Linked DNA regions of Alkalihalobacterium alkalinitrilicum. The protein of the gene in region 1 interacts with the protein of each later gene in a pairwise test. Links are inferred from orthologs where the notes say so. Each region holds a gene or a part of one and is shown on either strand. Other genes may lie near its edges. The genes, in order: pcrA and lpdA.

The links.
Region 2: the proteins of pcrA (region 1) and lpdA interact in binary tests that used the Escherichia coli proteins (3 or more experiments, as listed by UniProt). The link is inferred for Alkalihalobacterium alkalinitrilicum from one-to-one orthologs.

Annotation. Positions count from the first base shown.
Region 1 is NZ_KV917368.1:3,321,966-3,330,997, reverse strand. What follows is about bases 2,688-5,631. They hold pcrA (DNA helicase PcrA), read left to right. Parts: upstream 2,688-3,029; coding sequence 3,030-5,234; downstream 5,235-5,631. Other genes in these bases: ligA (NAD-dependent DNA ligase LigA), read left to right, coding at 5,251-5,631; pcrB (heptaprenylglyceryl phosphate synthase), read left to right, coding at 2,688-2,943. Outside these bases: ade (adenine deaminase), read right to left, coding at 340-2,067; more of pcrB, read left to right, coding at 2,263-2,687; more of ligA, read left to right, coding at 5,632-7,263; BK574_RS16005 (CamS family sex pheromone protein), read left to right, coding at 7,374-8,546; Asp-tRNA(Asn)/Glu-tRNA(Gln) amidotransferase subunit GatC, read left to right, coding at 8,773-9,032. UniProt on the Escherichia coli protein: A helicase with DNA-dependent ATPase activity. Unwinds DNA duplexes with 3'-5' polarity. Translocates on single-stranded DNA with 3'-5' polarity. Initiates unwinding more efficiently from a nicked substrate than double-stranded DNA.
Region 2 is NZ_KV917368.1:5,261,669-5,270,581, forward strand. Bases 2,944-5,768 are described here. They hold lpdA (dihydrolipoyl dehydrogenase), read left to right. Parts: upstream 2,944-3,563; coding sequence 3,564-4,973; downstream 4,974-5,768. Other genes in these bases: BK574_RS25480 (dihydrolipoamide acetyltransferase family protein), read left to right, coding at 2,944-3,559; BK574_RS25490 (hypothetical protein), read right to left, coding at 5,050-5,457. In the rest of the region: pdhA (pyruvate dehydrogenase (acetyl-transferring) E1 component subunit alpha), read left to right, coding at 82-1,125; BK574_RS25475 (alpha-ketoacid dehydrogenase subunit beta), read left to right, coding at 1,129-2,106; more of BK574_RS25480, read left to right, coding at 2,258-2,943; BK574_RS25495 (glycine betaine uptake BCCT transporter), read right to left, coding at 5,849-7,483; BK574_RS25500 (FUSC family protein), read right to left, coding at 7,549-8,601; BK574_RS25505 (polysaccharide deacetylase family protein), read left to right, coding at 8,751-8,913. UniProt on the Escherichia coli protein: Lipoamide dehydrogenase is a component of the glycine cleavage system as well as of the alpha-ketoacid dehydrogenase complexes.

The DNA.
Region 1 (9,032 bases):
CGCTGGAGGAAAAATATAGGAGAAAGAGGGAACGAGAGAGTCATCAACGTGCCTGCTTGAGGAAAAAATTAGGGGGAATTGGGAACAAAAGAGTCATCTGCGTGCCCTCTTGAGGGAAAAATTAGGAGAAAGCAGGAACGAAAGAGTCGCCTACATGCCCGCCTGAGGAAAAAATTAGGAGAAAGCAGGAACGAAAGAGTCTAAAGCATGTCCCTCAAGTTTAGGAACGAAACAGCTAAATCAATATGACGATTTGTATTATAAAAAATGGCCATCAAAAAACCCTACCTTTACAGTTACGAGTAGGGTTTCTCAAAAAGCTATACGATGTTTTCGGTTTTATACGGATATATGCTTGAATTTTTTCACGTGAAACAGCCCAGTATCCGTTAGTTTAAGATCAGGGATTACAGGAAGCGCGAGGAATGATAATGTTAAAAAAGGATTGAAATCCCCAGAAAAGCCGAGCAGTGAAAGTGATGTATTTAAACTCTTCATTTGTTCGAGGGTAATTTTATAGTCTTGGTCAGTTAACAATCCAGAGATAGGTAAAGGAAGGGCGTTCAGTAACTTCCCCTCTTTAACAATTGCTATACCGCCTTGCATATCTTCTATTTCTGAAATGGCTTTTACAATATCGCTATCATTAGTTCCGCAAACAATGATGTTGTGCGAGTCATGAGCCACTGTGGTTGCAATTGCTCCCTCTTTTAATTTCATCCCTTTAACTATTCCTAATCCGATATTTCCGGTTTGTTTATGGCGCTCAATTACGGCTAACTTCAATTGATCTTTTTCAATGGAGGAGACAAATAGTTTCTCTTCGATGTCTACCTCTTCTTGTAAATGATTTGTGATTAAGGAATTTGGAATGACTTCAATAATATTGGCTGTTTTTTTTGAAAGAATGATTTTTAGATCGTCTTGTGTCACAGGGTTAATGTTGACACTGTTCGTAAGTGCAACAGGTGTTGGTTTTGGCTCAGTAGTTGTAAGCTTAGCCTGGAGTATTCCTTTTTGAACAACATGTTTTCCTTTTAAAAATACATCCTCAATTGTAACTTGATGAAGATCTGAAATAATAAGTAAATCAGCATCAAACCCTGGAGCAATAGCTCCTTTGTTTTTTAATTGAAAGCATTCAGCAGTATTAAGGGTCGCCATTGAAATCGCTTGTATCGGATCCATCCCGTTCGCAATAGCCAACCGAACATTATGATCGATACTGCCTTCTTCCACTAAATCATCAAGATGTTTATCGTCAGTCACGAATAAACAGCGTCTTGCATTTCGTTCTGTCACTACAGGTAGGAGAGCTTCTAAATCTTTTGCCACGGAACCTTGACGTATCATTAAATACATCCCACGTTGCAGTCTGATTTTCGCTTCTTCGGCAGAAACAGCTTCGTGATCCGATTGAATACCTGCTGCACGGTACGTATTAATCCCGTATTTATTTAAACCAGCTGCGTGTCCATCGATCAGCTTTCCGCTCTGCAACGCAGAAGTTAGTTTATTAACCATTTTTTCGTTGCCATTAAGAACAGATGGAAAATCCATGACTTCCGCTAGCCCAAGTACATTTGGGTCATTATAAAATGGGGTAATATCTTCCGCTTCTAGAACAGCTCCTGCATTTTCAAATGGAGTTGCAGGGACGCAGGATGGGATCATGAAATAAATATCAAGTAACGATTGTTTACTATTATCAATTAAATATTGTATTCCTTCTGTGCCAGAAACATTTGCAATCTCATGAGGATCAGCAATTAGCGTCGTAACACCATGAGGAACAAGAACTTTTTCAAGTTGTTGTGGAATAAGCATAGACGACTCAATATGAACGTGCCCATCGATAAAAGTAGGACAAATATAACACCCTTTTGCATCAAAATAAGTATTTCCTCTATAAGAACCTATCCCAACAATTTTTCCATTCGTAATAGCAACATCTTCTTCAATGATTTCGCCGTTAAAAACATCGATGATTTTTCCGTTTTTGATGACAAGATCTGCTTGTTCCGTTCGAGCTGCAGTATGAATGTAATAATAGATGTTATTGATCATGAAAGCCCCCTTATGGATCTTTTTCTAACTTTTAAAATCATTTTGTATAGTATAACAACGTTGCTTAGAAAATGTTAGTTGTTGGTATAAAAATGTTCCAATATTTTTTAAAGGGGTCAGCTCTTAGAATGACGAGCTATTTTTGATATAATCATTCAGTGAAGATAAATGTTACGATGATGGAGGATAACAGTCATGCTTGAATATAAAGATTGGAAGCATGCCTTTAAATTAGACCCGAATAAAGAAATTAGCGATCGAGATTTAGAGGCAATTTGTGAATCTGGGACAGATGGAATAATCGTTGGAGGTACTGACGGGGTCACGCTCGATAATACGCTTAGTTTATTAGCGAGAATACGTCGATTTTCGGTTTCGTGTGTGCTAGAAGTTTCAAATATCGAAGCTTTAACCCCAGGATTTGATTATTATTTTATTCCTACGATTTTAAATAGTAATGATCTACAGTGGGTGACAAAGCTTCATCACCAAGCTGTAAAAGAATTTGGGCCGATTATGAATTGGGATGAAATTGTTATGGAAGGGTATTGTATACTCAACCCAGATGCAAAAGTAGCGCAAGTAACAGAGGCAGATACAAAACTACAAGAGGACGATGTGGTTGCATACGCAAGAATGGCAGAGCATATGTATCGCTTACCCATATTTTATATAGAATATAGTGGGGCATACGGCAATCCATCTGTCGTACAAGCTGTAAAAGAGGTATTGAAACATACTCGATTGTTTTATGGTGGTGGAATTACAAATCTAGCACAAGCAAAAGAAATGGCGCAGTTTGCTGATACAATCATCGTAGGTAACATCATCTATGATAATATAGAAGCTGCACTAGCTACAGTAAATGCAGTATGAAAATAGGTTGTTGAAAATAAAAAGATACAGTAAAATAAACGAGATAAGAACATATGTTTGGTGGTGTGGATGTGCAAAGTAAATTAATGGAAAAGATGTTATCAGGGTTAAATCCAGAACAAAGAAAAGCCGTTCAACATACAGAAGGACCTTTATTACTAATGGCTGGAGCTGGAAGTGGTAAAACGAGAGTTTTAACGCACCGAATTGCCTATATCATTCGTGAAAAGGGAGTAGCGCCGTACAATATTCTCGCAATTACATTTACAAATAAGGCAGCACGAGAAATGAAAGATCGTGTAGCTCAAATTGTAGGTGGAACTGCCGAAAATATATGGATTTCGACGTTCCACTCGATGTGTGTCCGAATATTAAGAAGAGATATCGACCGAATTGGGTTTAGCCGCAATTTTACTATATTAGATGGGTCCGATCAATTGTCCGTGATTAAACAAATTTTAAAAACAAAAAATATTGATCCGAAAAAATTTGAGCCCAGAAGTATTTTAGGTACGATTAGTTCTGCCAAAAATGAATTGAAAAGAGCGGAAGAATTCTCCAAAACAGCAAGTAGTCTGTATGAACAAACTGCAGCGGAAGTTTATGTGGAGTATGAGAAGCAGTTAAGGAAAAATCAATCATTAGACTTTGATGATCTTATCATGACAACGATTAGGCTGTTTAAACTTGTACCTGAAGTTCTGGAATATTATCAACGAAAATTTCAATATATTCACGTCGATGAGTATCAGGATACAAATAAAGCTCAATACGTACTAGTGAATATGCTTGCTGAAAAGTATAAAAATATTTGTGTTGTTGGAGACTCGGATCAATCTATTTATCGTTGGCGTGGTGCGGATATTGCTAATATCCTTTCATTTGAAAAAGACTATCCAAGCGCAACTGTTATTTTGTTAGAGCAAAATTACCGATCGACAAAAACAATCTTAGAAGCAGCAAACAAGGTGATCGAAAAGAACTCTAAAAGAAAGCCAAAAAAGCTTTGGACTGAAAATGAAGAAGGATGTAAAATTGTTCGTTATGAAGCTGATACTGAGCAAGATGAGGCATATTACGTTATTGGAAAAATTAAAGAAGCGACGCGTAGCGGCAGTAGTAACTCTGATGTAGCGATACTTTACCGTACGAATGCTCAATCCCGTGTGATGGAGGAATTACTTGTTAAATCGAATATTGAATATAACATTGTCGGCGGGACGAAATTCTATGATCGTAAAGAAATTAAAGATGTTTTGGCCTACTTACGTTTAATTTCAAACCCTGATGATGATATAAGTTTGCAACGTATTATTAACGTTCCGAAACGTGGAATTGGAGCTGCAACGGTTGACCGTATTTTAGAATATGGAGCTAATCAAGGAATTTCTATGTTTCAAGTACTTCAAGAAATTGAACAAGTTGGACTCAGTGCAAGGGTTGTTAGTAAACTTGATGATTTCTCGAAGCAAATGAATAACTGGATTAATATGCAAGAGTATTTATCTGTCACTGAACTTGTTGAGGAAGTTTTGGAGAAATCAGGATACCGTGACATGTTGAAAAATGAAAAAACAATAGAAGCACAAAGTCGACTAGAAAATATTGATGAGTTTTTATCCGTTACTGTTGAATTTGAAAAAAGCAGTGAGGATAAATCGTTAATTGCATTTTTAACGGACCTTGCGCTTGTTGCTGATATTGATCAACTCGATGAAGATAAGGAAAAGCCAACAGAAGTGGTTACATTAATGACAATGCACTCTGCTAAAGGCTTAGAGTTCCCAATTGTCTTTATTATTGGAATGGAAGAAGGGGTTTTTCCGCATAGTCGGTCTCTTTTTGAAGAGGAAGAAATGGAAGAAGAACGTCGTCTAGCGTACGTAGGAATTACTCGAGCAGAGCAACAGCTATACCTAACTAATGCAAGAAGTCGTACATTGTTTGGTCGTACAAATGCGAATGCACCTTCTCGCTTCCTCAAAGAAATTCCTGAATATTGTTTAGAAGAAGTGGAAAAGCCTGAGCCAATGTGGGCTAAAACCTCTCGTCTTAATTCTCCTAGTATGCCTAAACGAAATGTAACATTTTCAAGACCTGTAGCATCGACTTCAGGTGGAGAAGGGTTTGAATGGGCTGTTGGGGATAAAGCAGAGCATGGAAAATGGGGAATTGGTACGGTCGTGAGTAAGAAAGGTGAAGGAGAACATATTGAACTCGATATTGCCTTTCCGAAGCCTATAGGTGTAAAACGGTTAGTGGCAAAATTTGCGCCGATTAAAAAGGTGTAATGAAAGGGGCGATAACATGGAAAAACATGAAGCGAAATCTCGAATTGAAAAGCTTAGAGAGCTTCTAAATGAATATGGTCACCATTACTATGGATTAGACAAACCGATTGTTTCGGATGCCGAATATGATCAATTAATGCAGGAACTGATCTCACTAGAAGAGCAATTTCCTGAATTTATAACGAGTGATTCTCCGACGGTTCGAGTTGGCGGAGAACCTCTCCCATTTTTTGATAAGGTACAGCATGATGTTCCTATGTTAAGCTTAGGAAATGCATTCAATGAAGACGACTTAAGAGACTTTGACCGTCGCGTAAGGCAAGGTTTAACTAACGGGGAACCGACGTATAGTTGTGAATTGAAAATAGATGGACTAGCAGTTTCATTGAAATATGAACAAGGAAAATTTGTTCGTGGGGCGACACGTGGGGATGGCACGATAGGTGAAGACATTACTCAAAATCTAAAAACGATTCGTTCTATTCCTTTGCGCTTAAAAGAAGAAGTCACGATAGAAGTTCGTGGCGAAGCATTCATGCCGAAAAGCTCATTCACGACATTGAATGAGGCAAAAGAAGCTGTGGGAGAAGAAAAATTTGCGAATCCTAGAAATGCAGCTGCCGGCTCCTTACGTCAGTTAAATCCAAAGGTTGCAGCCAAACGGAATCTTGATATCTTTCTCTATTCAATTAGTAGAATTGAAAACGAAACAATCACCTCACACCATCAAGCATTGAATTATATAAAACAGTTAGGGCTAAAAATTAACCAAGAAAGCCGTTATTGTAAAAGAATTGATGAAGTAATTGAGTATGTCCAAAGTTGGGTTGAAAAGCGTGCTAACTTACCGTATGAAATCGATGGGATCGTAATTAAAGTTGACGCCCTCGAGCAACAAAAAACACTAGGCTTTACTGCGAAAAGTCCACGATGGGCGATTGCATATAAGTTTCCAGCAGAAGAAGTTGTAACAAAATTGACTGGTATTGATTTAAATGTTGGTCGTACAGGGGTAGTGACACCAACAGCGATCCTCGAGCCTGTAACGGTTGCTGGGACTACTGTGAAACGCGCTTCTTTACACAATGAAGATTTAATTCGTGAAAAGGATATAAAGATTGGTGATTCGGTTGTCGTAAAGAAAGCTGGAGACATTATTCCAGAAGTTGTTAACGTACTACTTGAATTACGTACGGGCGAAGAGCAAGATTTTCATATGCCAACTCACTGTCCAGAATGTGAAAGTGAGCTTGTTCGACTTGAAGAGGAAGTGGCATTACGATGTATTAACCCGAAATGCCCAGCTCAAATTCGTGAAGGTTTAACACACTTTGTTTCCCGTAACGCGATGAATATCGATGGCTTAGGAGAGAGAGTGATTGCTCAATTATTTGCAGAAGGTCTCGTCGAAGATGTAGCGGATCTTTATAAGTTGAAACGAGAACAACTAATAGAACTAGAGAGAATGGGCGAGAAGTCTGTTGAAAATCTACTAAACGCAATAGAGACCACTAAGATAAATTCGCTAGAGAAATTATTATTTGGTTTAGGGATACGGTTTGTTGGAGCTAAAGCAGCCAAAACGTTAGCGATGCATTTTGAAACGATAGAAGCGATACAAGAAGCGGATTTCGAGACATTGAAATCAGTAAATGAAATTGGTGAAAAAATGGCCAATTCAATTGTTAATTACTTTGAACAAGTTGAGGTACAAGATTTAATTGGTGAACTTCGTGAACTTGGAGTTAATATGACTTACACAGGACCTAAATTACCTTCAACTGAAGATGTTAAGGAAAGTCCATTCTTAAATAAAACCATCGTACTTACTGGGAAATTAACCCAGTTAACGAGAGATGAAGCGAAGCAAAAGATTGAAGCTTTAGGCGGAAAAGTTACGGGAAGTGTTAGTAAAAAAACTGATTTAGTAGTGGCTGGAGAAGATGCAGGTTCCAAGTTAGCCAAAGCAGAACAGTTAGGTATTACCGTATGGAGTGAAGAACAGTTCATTCAAGAAACTGCTAACTAAGTTGCGAAAATGGATATTTTCTCCTCTTAAATAAACGTTTGTTTAAGACGGAATTCACCGATTTCCTTTATGAACAAACATTTTAGAAATATAGATGAGGAGTGGTGAAGATGATAAAACGAGCGATACCGCTTGTACTCTGTAGTGTCATCTTTTTATCAGGTTGTTTTCCTTTTTTACAACCAGAAGAACAGTTAGTAGAAGAGGAAGAGTATGGGGAAGATCAAACTGTTGAATTGAGTCCAGAAGTATATACACCTGAAAATTATTATCGAAGTGTCTTATATGATGGTTCTTATACTCATGGAGAAGCTAGAGGCTTTAGTACTGCCGTCGTACACAATCGATTGGATTTAGAACATTTGGAATTGGGTTTAATGGAACTGGCAAATGAAAGGTTCGATCCAGATAAGTATTTTTTTAGAGAAGGACAATATATTTCTAGAACTGAATTGAATAATTGGTTAATGCGATATGATGAATCGGATAATCCAAATGGTCTAAATCCTGCACTAGGATCTGGTGATACATTAAGGGAACAAGAAGAGAACCAACCGCGCTACCTTTCTCATATACTAGAACATAATTATCTCGTAGAAAATGCAAATGGACAGCTTGAATTAGGTGGAGTTGTCATCGGGCTATCCATGAATACAATTTATAATTATCGAATTTATGACGAGCAAGGTCGGATATACAGGTACGAGGTGGACATCAATCAGTCCAAGTTAGAGTCAGAAGGCAAACGTATGGCCGAAGAAGTGGTGGCGCGTTTGCGTTCCCCAAATCGTGAAGGTGGAATATTAGAAGATGTCCCAATCATTGTTGCTCTGTTTCAAGAGGAAAAACGAGAAGCCATCGTACCTGGTAATTTTATTATGAAGGGTCTTGCTGAGCCACAACGTCAAATTGATAGGTGGCAAGGAATTAATCAAAAGTATTATTTTTACCCTTCTACTCTTGCAAATAATGAACAGCGAAATGACGCTGAACGTTTTTTAAAGTTTAAAGATGAGATCAATGATTTCTTTGATAACTATGTTGGTGTAGTTGGAATGGGGTCTTATAAAGATGAACAACTAAGGGAATTAACGATTGAAATTCCAATTCGTTTTCAAGGGAAGGCTGAGATTATTGCATTAACGCAGTTTTCGGCAGATCGAATTGCTCAACGTTTTCCTAGCAACTTAAAAATTCAAGTTTATATTACTTCTGTTGTTGGCCAAGAAGCAATTATTGTTAGAAACCCTAATGAAGAACCGTTTATTCACGTTTATCGTTAGGAGAAAATAAGTAACAATTAACGTTTAACAAGTAGAGTACTTATTAACAGTAATGGTGAGGGCGAATTCCTATGTGAATTCGTCTATTTGTTTATATGGCGCATTTTTTTCTTGTAATATTTCGATTATTTGACAAGTGTTGTTATAATGGGGTTTATTGCCTATTAGTACGTAATTTGGTATGATCTATTTATTGTGAAAATGAACGCTTTTTGGAGGTGGAAAAATGGCACGTATCACAAAAGATCAGGTGAAACATGTCGCTCATTTAGCACGTTTATCTGTTACAGAAGAAGAGGCGGAGATGTTTACACAACAACTAGATGCAATCATCTCATTTGCTGAGCAACTAAATGAGCTAGATACGGATGGTATTGAGGCGACTACACATGTACTTGATGTACGTAATGTATTGCGTGAAGATGAAGTAAAACCATCGTTACCGAGAGAAGAGGTATTAAAGAACGCACCAGATGAGCAGGATGG
Region 2 (8,913 bases), 1.9 Mb from region 1 along the record:
GCCGTTAAGGCTTTTATTAGAAAGGAAGAGGTGAAGAGCTTGAGTACAAAAACTGTAGAACAAATTGAAAATCAGTTTGAAATGTTTCAAATTTTAAATGAAGAAGGAGAAGTTGTTAACGAGGCTGCAATGCCAAAATTATCTGATGAGCAACTTCAAGAAATGATGCGTCGTATGGTTTATACACGTATTTGGGATCAACGAGCGATTTCATTAAATCGTCAAGGACGTTTAGGATTTTATGCACCAGTTTCTGGGCAAGAAGCTTCTATGTTAGGTTCTCAGTATGCCTTAGAAAAGGAAGATTGGATCTTACCTGGATATCGTGACATTCCGCAAATAGTATTTCATGGCTTCCCACTATATAAAGCATTCTTATACTCACGTGGACATTATGAAGGTGGAAGAATGCCAGAAGGTGTAAATGTTCTTATGCCACAAATCATCATTGGTGCGCAAATCGTGCAAACTGCTGGTGTCGCTTTAGGTTTAAAACGAAAAGGCAAAAAGAACGTTGCGATTACGTATACAGGTGATGGTGGTGCATCTCAAGGTGATTTCTACGAAGGAATGAACTTCGCTGGGGCATTCCAAGCACCTGCAATATTTATAGTTCAAAATAACCGATTTGCGATTTCCGTACCTGTTGAAAAGCAATCTGCTGCTAAAACAATTGCGCAAAAAGCAGTCGCTGCTGGGATCGAAGGTATCCAAGTGGATGGAATGGACATCTTGGCTGTATATGCTGCTACTTCACAAGCTCGTGAACGTGCGATAAATGAAGGTATGCCAACTTTAATTGAAACAATGACCTACCGTTATGGTCCACATACAATGGCAGGAGATGACCCAACTCGTTATCGTACAAGTGATTTAGACGATGAGTGGGAAAAGAAAGATCCATTAGTTCGTTTCCGTAAATTCCTCGAAGGCAAAAATCTATGGACTGAGGATATGGAAAATGAAATGGTAGAAAAAGCAAAAGAAGATATTAAAGAAGCGATTAAGAAAGCTGATGCTGCACCGAAGCAAAAAGTGACAGATTTAATCGAGTTCATGTATGAAGAACTTCCATACAACTTAAAAGAGCAAATGGAAGAATATAAAGCAAAGGAGTCGAAATAATCCATGGCGCAAATGACGATGATTCAAGCCATTACAGATGCAATGCGTAATGAGCTAAAAAGAGATGAAAATGTTCTCGTATTTGGAGAAGACGTCGGTAAAAACGGCGGAGTATTCCGTGCAACCGATGGATTACAAGCCGAGTTCGGTGAAGAGCGTGTATTTGATACTCCATTAGCAGAATCTGGTATTGGTGGGTTAGCCATCGGATTAGGCTTAACAGGTTTCCGTCCTGTAATGGAAATTCAATTCTTTGGTTTTGTTTTCGAAGTATTTGACTCTGTTGCAGCGCAAATGTCACGTATGCGTTATCGTTCAGGTGGTAAATACCATTCACCAATTACGGTTCGTTCACCACTAGGTGGAGGGGTGAAAACACCTGAATTACATGCTGATAACTTAGAAGGTCTAGTGGCTCAGACACCAGGGTTAAAAGTCGTTTATCCTTCAACTCCATATGACGCAAAAGGCTTATTAATTTCTGCAATTCGTGATAATGATCCAGTTATTTTCCTTGAGCATATGAAATTGTATCGTTCATTCCGTGGTGAAGTTCCTGAAGAAGAGTATACAATTCCTCTAGGAAAAGCAGATGTGAAACGTGAAGGAAAAGACATTTCAATCATTACATATGGTGCGATGGTCCACTCTTCACTAAAAGCTGCTGAAGAATTAGAAAAAGCAGGAATCGATGCTGAAATCATCGACCTTCGTACAGTGAGTCCATTAGATATCGATACGATTATTGCTTCAATTGAAAAAACAAATCGTGCTATTGTTGTGCAAGAAGCTCAAAAACAAGCAGGAGTAGCTGCCAATGTAATGGCTGAAATTACTGAACGTGCGATCCTTCATTTAGAAGCACCTGTACTACGTGTAACAGCTCCAGATACTGTTTATCCTTTCGCTGCAGCCGAAGATGTATGGCTTCCTGACTATAAAGATATCGTTGAGAAAGCAAAGCAAGTCGTTAACTTTTAATGAGTAAGTACTGAAAAAGAAGTTTAGCAGGTTTCTTTTTCAGTCTTTTTTCACGAATTTATAACCTATTTTTAAACTTTTCCGTCTTTCATTAATCTTATGACTATAACTAAAAGTCTCAATCTAATTGAATTAAAAGGAGGCGCTTTTCGTGGCATTTGAATTCAAACTTCCTGATATCGGTGAAGGTATCCATGAAGGTGAAATTGTTAAATGGTTTGTTAAACCAGGAGACGAAGTAAAAGAAGATGATATTTTACTGGAAGTCCAAAACGATAAAGCTGTTGTTGAAATTCCATCACCAGTTGAAGGTAAAATACTAGAATTAAAAGTAACTGAAGGTACGGTAGCTGTAGTTGGTGACGTGCTCGTGACGATTGATTTTGAAGGTGAAGCACCTCAATCGGCTCATGGTGATCATGAAGAAGAAGCTCCAGCCCCAGCGAAAGATGAAGCAAAAGCTGAGGCATCAAAAACTGAAGAACAAGCAACACAAGTAGTGGCAGAAACAGAAGTCGATGAAAACCGTCGTGTTGTAGCAATGCCATCTGTACGTAAATATGCTCGTGAAAAAGGCGTAAATATTCTTGCTGTTCAAGGAACTGGAAATAACGGTCGCATCACGAAAGAAGATATTGACAGCTATTTAGCAGGTGGACAACCCGAAACAACAACAGCAGTTCAAGAAGAAGCGGCTTCTGAAACTGAAAAAACACCGCAAAAGGCAGCGCCTGTTGCTATCCCAGAAGGAGCAAATGAAGAGCGTGTTCCACTTAAAGGAATCCGAAAAGCAATTGCGAAAGCGATGGTTAACTCTAAACATACAGCTCCACATGTAACACATATGGATGAAGTCGATGTAACAGCGCTTGTTGCTCATCGTAAACAATATAAAGAAGCAGCTGCAGAACAAGGTGTTAAATTAACGTATTTACCATATGTAGTTAAAGCATTAACAGCCGCACTACGTAAATATCCTACCCTTAACGCATCAATTGACGATGTCAATGAAGAAATTGTTTATAAAAACTATTTCAACATTGGTATTGCAGCTGATACGGAGCAAGGCTTAGTTGTTCCTGTCGTAAAAGATGCTGATCGCAAATCAATATACTCAATTGCAGAGGAAATTAGCGAATTAGCTGTTAAAGCTCGTGACGGAAAGCTTAGTCCGAATGAAATGAAAGGCGGAACATGCACTATTTCGAACCTAGGTTCAGCACGTGGAGCATGGTTTACGCCAGTCATTAACCATCCAGAAGTAGCGATCTTAGGGATTGGCCGTATTGAAGAAAAAGCAATTGTTAAAAATGGTGAAATTATCGCAGCACCTGTTCTTAATTTATCGATTAGCTATGACCACCGATTAATTGACGGTGTTACAGCTCAAAATGCGTTAAATCACATCAAACGATTATTAAACGACCCACAATTGTTATTAATGGAGGGATAAGCAAATGGTAGTTGGGGATTTCGCAACAGAAGTAGATACGCTAGTCATTGGCTCTGGCCCTGGCGGTTATGTAGCAGCAATCCGTGCGGCGCAATTAGGACAAAAAGTAACAATCGTTGAGAAGGACAATCTTGGTGGCGTTTGTTTAAACGTCGGTTGTATTCCTTCAAAAGCATTAATTGAAGCAGGTCATCGTTATCATGATGCTCACTCCTCAGATAACATGGGGATTACAGTAGACAAAGTGAACCTCGATTTTTCTAAGATGCAAGAATGGAAAACCTCTGTTGTCAACAAGTTAACAGGTGGAGTGGAAGGTCTTTTAAAAGGTAATAAAGTAGAAATCGTTAAAGGTGAAGCCTATTTCGCTGATAAAGATTCTGTTCGTGTTATGGATGATAAACAAGCTCAAACATACAAATTTAAAAATTGTATAATTGCGACAGGATCTCGTCCAATTGAAATTCCTGCCTTTAAGTTTAGTAAGCGTGTATTAAGTTCAACTGGTGCCCTTAACTTAACAGAGCTACCGAAGAAATTACTTGTGATCGGTGGCGGCTATATCGGTATTGAGCTTGGAGCAGCTTATTCTAATCTAGGTTCAGAAGTTGTAGTATTAGAAGGTGGAAAACAAATTCTTCCTGGTTTTGAAAAACAGATGAGCCAACTTGTAACGCGTCGTATGAAAAAGAACGGTGTGGAATTCTACACTGAAGCGTTAGCAAAAGGTGTAGAGGAAACAGAAAATGGCGTAACAGTGACAGCTGAAGTAAAAGGTGAAACAAAAACGTTTGAAGCTGATTATGTTCTAGTTACGGTTGGACGTCGTCCGAATACAGAAGAAATCGGTTTAGAACAAATTGGTGTAGAAATCGATGAGCGTGGTTTTATTAAAGTTGATAAACAATGTAAAACATCTGTTGACGGGATTTACGCTATTGGTGATATCGTTGCAGGACCAATGCTTGCTCACAAAGCTTCTTATGAAGCGAAAGTTGCAGCTGAAGCGATTTCAGGCCATTCTGTTGAAGTTGATTACTTAGCAATTCCAGCTGTAGTCTTCTCTGGTCCAGAACTTGCTACCGTCGGACTAAATGAACAAGAAGCAAAAGCGGAAGGGTATGACGTTGTTGTATCTAAATTCCCATTTGCAGCGAATGGTCGTGCCTTATCATTAGATGAAACAGACGGCTTTATGAAAATGGTTACTCGTAAAGAAGATGGCCTAGTATTAGGTGTTCAAATTGCTGGAGCGAATGCATCAGATATGATTTCTGAAGCGTGTGTAGCGATTGAAGCAGGTATGACAGCGGAAGATATTGCCTTAACGATCCATGCACATCCTTCATTAGGTGAAATTACGATGGAAACTGCCGAAGTAGCACTTGGAATGCCAATTCATATAGTGAAATAAGAAATCTTTTCTCTGACTTTTTATAAAAGAGAGGCTGTCCCACTCGGACAGCCTCTTCATATTTTTAAATAGCATATTATTGATGTATATGAAAGGATACTTCTTTATCTTTCATTTCCAAAGTACTAGTAAGCATGTCAATAATATCTTCTTTTGAATGTTTACCTTCAATGACTAAATGAATATCATCACCACTAAGAACCATTAATGTTGGGTATGTATTCACGTTAAAATAACGAATCACATTACGCTCGGAAGCATAAACAATTTGAAATGGGAAATGTTTATCAGGAAACAATCTTTGCATTTCTAATAATGCATCATAAAAACTCGCTTCTTCTAATAGCGATTCTTCATTTGAAAACAGTACAGTCATATATTCTGTATTGTCTGTTGCAAGTGGATTAGTAGTTGCCGCTGATGACCAACACCCTGATGTAAATAAAAAGGTCGTTAAGAGCAAGTAAGATATATGTTGTCTCATCTTTTAGACCTCACTTCCTACTAAGGATAGATTAATGATATTATTTTACCATGCCATTATATGGTTGTACTTGAAGTAACATAAATGTAATGAAATAGAAAAATATTGATAAAAACATGATCATTATGTAACAGGATCATTTTGTCTCTAAAATAACAGAATTTATTCAATAATTGGTGGGGAATCATAACATATTAAACTTCAAATTTAGAAGTTAAATAACATAAAAAAACACTAGTTCAACCGCCTAGTGCCTTTTTAATGGTATATTATCCCGCAACAATTGGCAGTAATACCCTAATATCCCCATTTCAATACTTCGAGAAATCAAATAAGGATAAGTGGGGGATAACTGCCAATAACAATCTTATAAATTAATTATTAATACTGCCTATTGATCGTCTTTTTTTTCATCAACTTCATTTTTCTCATTAAGTGTATTCACTTGTTTCTTTAATGTTGCAATTTCTTCTTTCAATTTTAATTTTTCTTCTCGAAGCCTCAACTTTTCATCTTTCATACGTAGTTTATCTTGATAAAGTATCGGTTTCTCTTGACGGAGAGCCTTCATTAATGAAAAAATCATCAAAATCATTATAACTGCAAATGGAAGTGCAGCGATGATGGAAGCTGTTTGTAACGCATCTAATCCACCTGATGCTAATAAAACGGCCGCAGCTGCTGACTGAACTAGTCCCCAAATAAATTTAACTGAATTGGCGGGATTTAAACTACCGTTTGTCGTTTGCATACCAAGAACAAAGGTTGCCGAGTCTGCAGATGTAATAAAAAACGAACTAATTAGAAGAACTGCAATTATAGACATCACCATACCTAAAGGAAATTGATCTAATACAGCGAACAGTGCTAATTCCATCCCTTGTTCTTCAATGATATTCATGATTCCGATATTATTATGTAGGTCAAGTGAAATGGCGGTACCTCCAAAAACAGAAAACCATAAAGCACCAAATATTGTCGGTACAGCTAACACTCCAATCACAAATTCACGAATCGTCCTTCCCTTAGAAACTCGGGCAATGAAGGTTCCGACAAATGGAGCCCAAGCAATCCACCAAGCCCAATAAAAGATCGTCCAACCTTGAACCCAATTCGTTTCGGGATTATAAGGATCAATCCGAAAGCTCATACCAGCTAAGTTTTGTAAATAACTTCCTAAAGTTTGTGTAAATACACCCATAATAAATGTAGTTGGTCCAACAAAAAGTAAGAAGAGTAATAAACCAATGGCTAAATAAATATTAGTTTTACTTAAAATACGAATCCCTTTATTAAGTCCAGTTTGAGCAGATAACATATAAAGAATTGTAATAATAATGATGATAGTAAGCTGAGTCATCAGGTTATTGTTAACTCCAGGTATGAGTTGTGAAACACCACCTGATATTTGCATCGTTCCAAACCCGAGTGAAGTAGCGACCCCAAAAATTGTAGCAAATACAACGATAACATTTATCGTTGTACCTATAGGACCATGGACACGGTCACCTAACAAAGGTATAAATGCTGCACTGATAACACCTGGAGAATCTTTTCTAAATTGAAAATAAGCAAGGATTAAAGCCACAATCGCATAAATGGCCCAAGGGTGTAACCCCCAATGAAAAAATGAGTACCGCATCGCCTGACTAGCTGCTTGGTAAGGATCAAGATTTGGATTGGGTGGGTAATAAAAGTGATACATCGGTTCGGCAACGCCCCAGAACACAAGTCCAATTCCCATACCAGCAGTAAATAAAAAGGCAAACCATGTTAAATAACTGTATTCAGGACGATCCTCTGGCTTTCCTAATCGTATTCTTCCGTAAGGACTAAAGATAAGGTATATGGCGAAAATGAGGAACCCTGTCGATGCTAACAAATAAAACCAGCCGAATTTTTCAGTAATAAAACTTTGAATGGTGGCAGTAGTTGTATCCAGATGGTTTGGGGCAAAGACCCCCCACAAAATAAAGGCTGTGGCAATGACTAACGAAATGAAAAACACAGGTGTTAACTTTTTCAAAACATTCAAGCCCCTTTCCAAACGACAGAATAGTACTAAGAGTATCTTAAGTATAGTTTTGAGTATTAATCATACTGTATTTTAGTGGGGAACACGTAACTTGGATAGGATTGTTCAGTAAGTGAATATTGTCTTTCAGTTTCTGTAACTTCAGCTAATTCGACTGTTAATTGGTGTATGATATATAATTCATAAAAAACACGTTGAACAATATGTAATTCCGCATTGTCATCATGCTCTATATAATGTAAATTTTCCTTCATTTTGTTTATCCATTCGAAATGAGAATTGTGTATTTGATGGAGTGGATCTTTATAGATTGCCGCAAGAGATGCAATTGACTTTTTTAAAATATCCCATTCGAAATCAGAAAAATCACTTCTTTTCAATTGTTGGTAAGTAAGATTTCCAATTCTTAAATTAATTTGCTCAATAAAATGTAATTTTTTTACTAAGTATTGAAAGGACCGAAATTCATTTTCTTCAAAATTACGGTATTTCCACTCATCCGTTTGAAACTGTGTTAATTGATAGATCTTTTCAATTTGTTGAGAAAGAGGTCGATATGTTATAGATGGATGTTCCTCTTTATGATCATCAATGAGGGATGTTAATTTATTAGCCGCCTCAATGTATAGTGTTTCAATTTGTTGAACTACTATTGGGCCGAACTTAGGTGGTAGAATGACATAATTAACGCATGTAGAAACGATAATTCCGATGGAAGTCCCAGATAATCTAATAATAAAGTCATGAAACATATTATCTGTTGTACCTGGTATCATTGCAACTGCAGTTAAAGTTGCAACGAGTGTACCAGTATCCAATTTTAATCTAGCACAAGCCACAATTGTCAGCATAGCGACTAATGAGTAGGTTAATGCCGACTGTCCTAGTAAAAAGTCTAACAGAACAGCAAAAAGCGCACCTACGGCAGCTGCAGGCAAACGAACTAACCCTTTTTTTAAAGAGTCTGCAGCCGTAGGTTCAGTAGTGACAATAGCAGTAATGATAGCAAATACAACTGGTAAATCGAGTAGTTTACAAATAAAAGCTGTAACAAATACAGATAACCCTGTTTTTAGTACGCGTCGTCCAATCCATCTTGTGTTTTTCATAAAACCACCTTCTTAGTTGACAATCCATCCTTAGTATTGGACTCCTATTTATGAGATATACAAATAAAAAGCTAATTTGTTAATATATTCAATAGTAGAGGTTACTTTAATTATTAAAAATTTTTATTTAATGTTAGGTTGGTGTAAAAATGAGAAAGTTCACTGCTTTATTATTTTGTCTATTCGTAATTAATATGGGTTGCAGCACTGGAAGTATGGAAAATGAAAATGTTTTAAATGACGATGAAACAGAATCCATCGTTAGTGAAGTCGTTGAGAGTAAGGGTGAAGATGAAATTGAGGAAGTGGAAG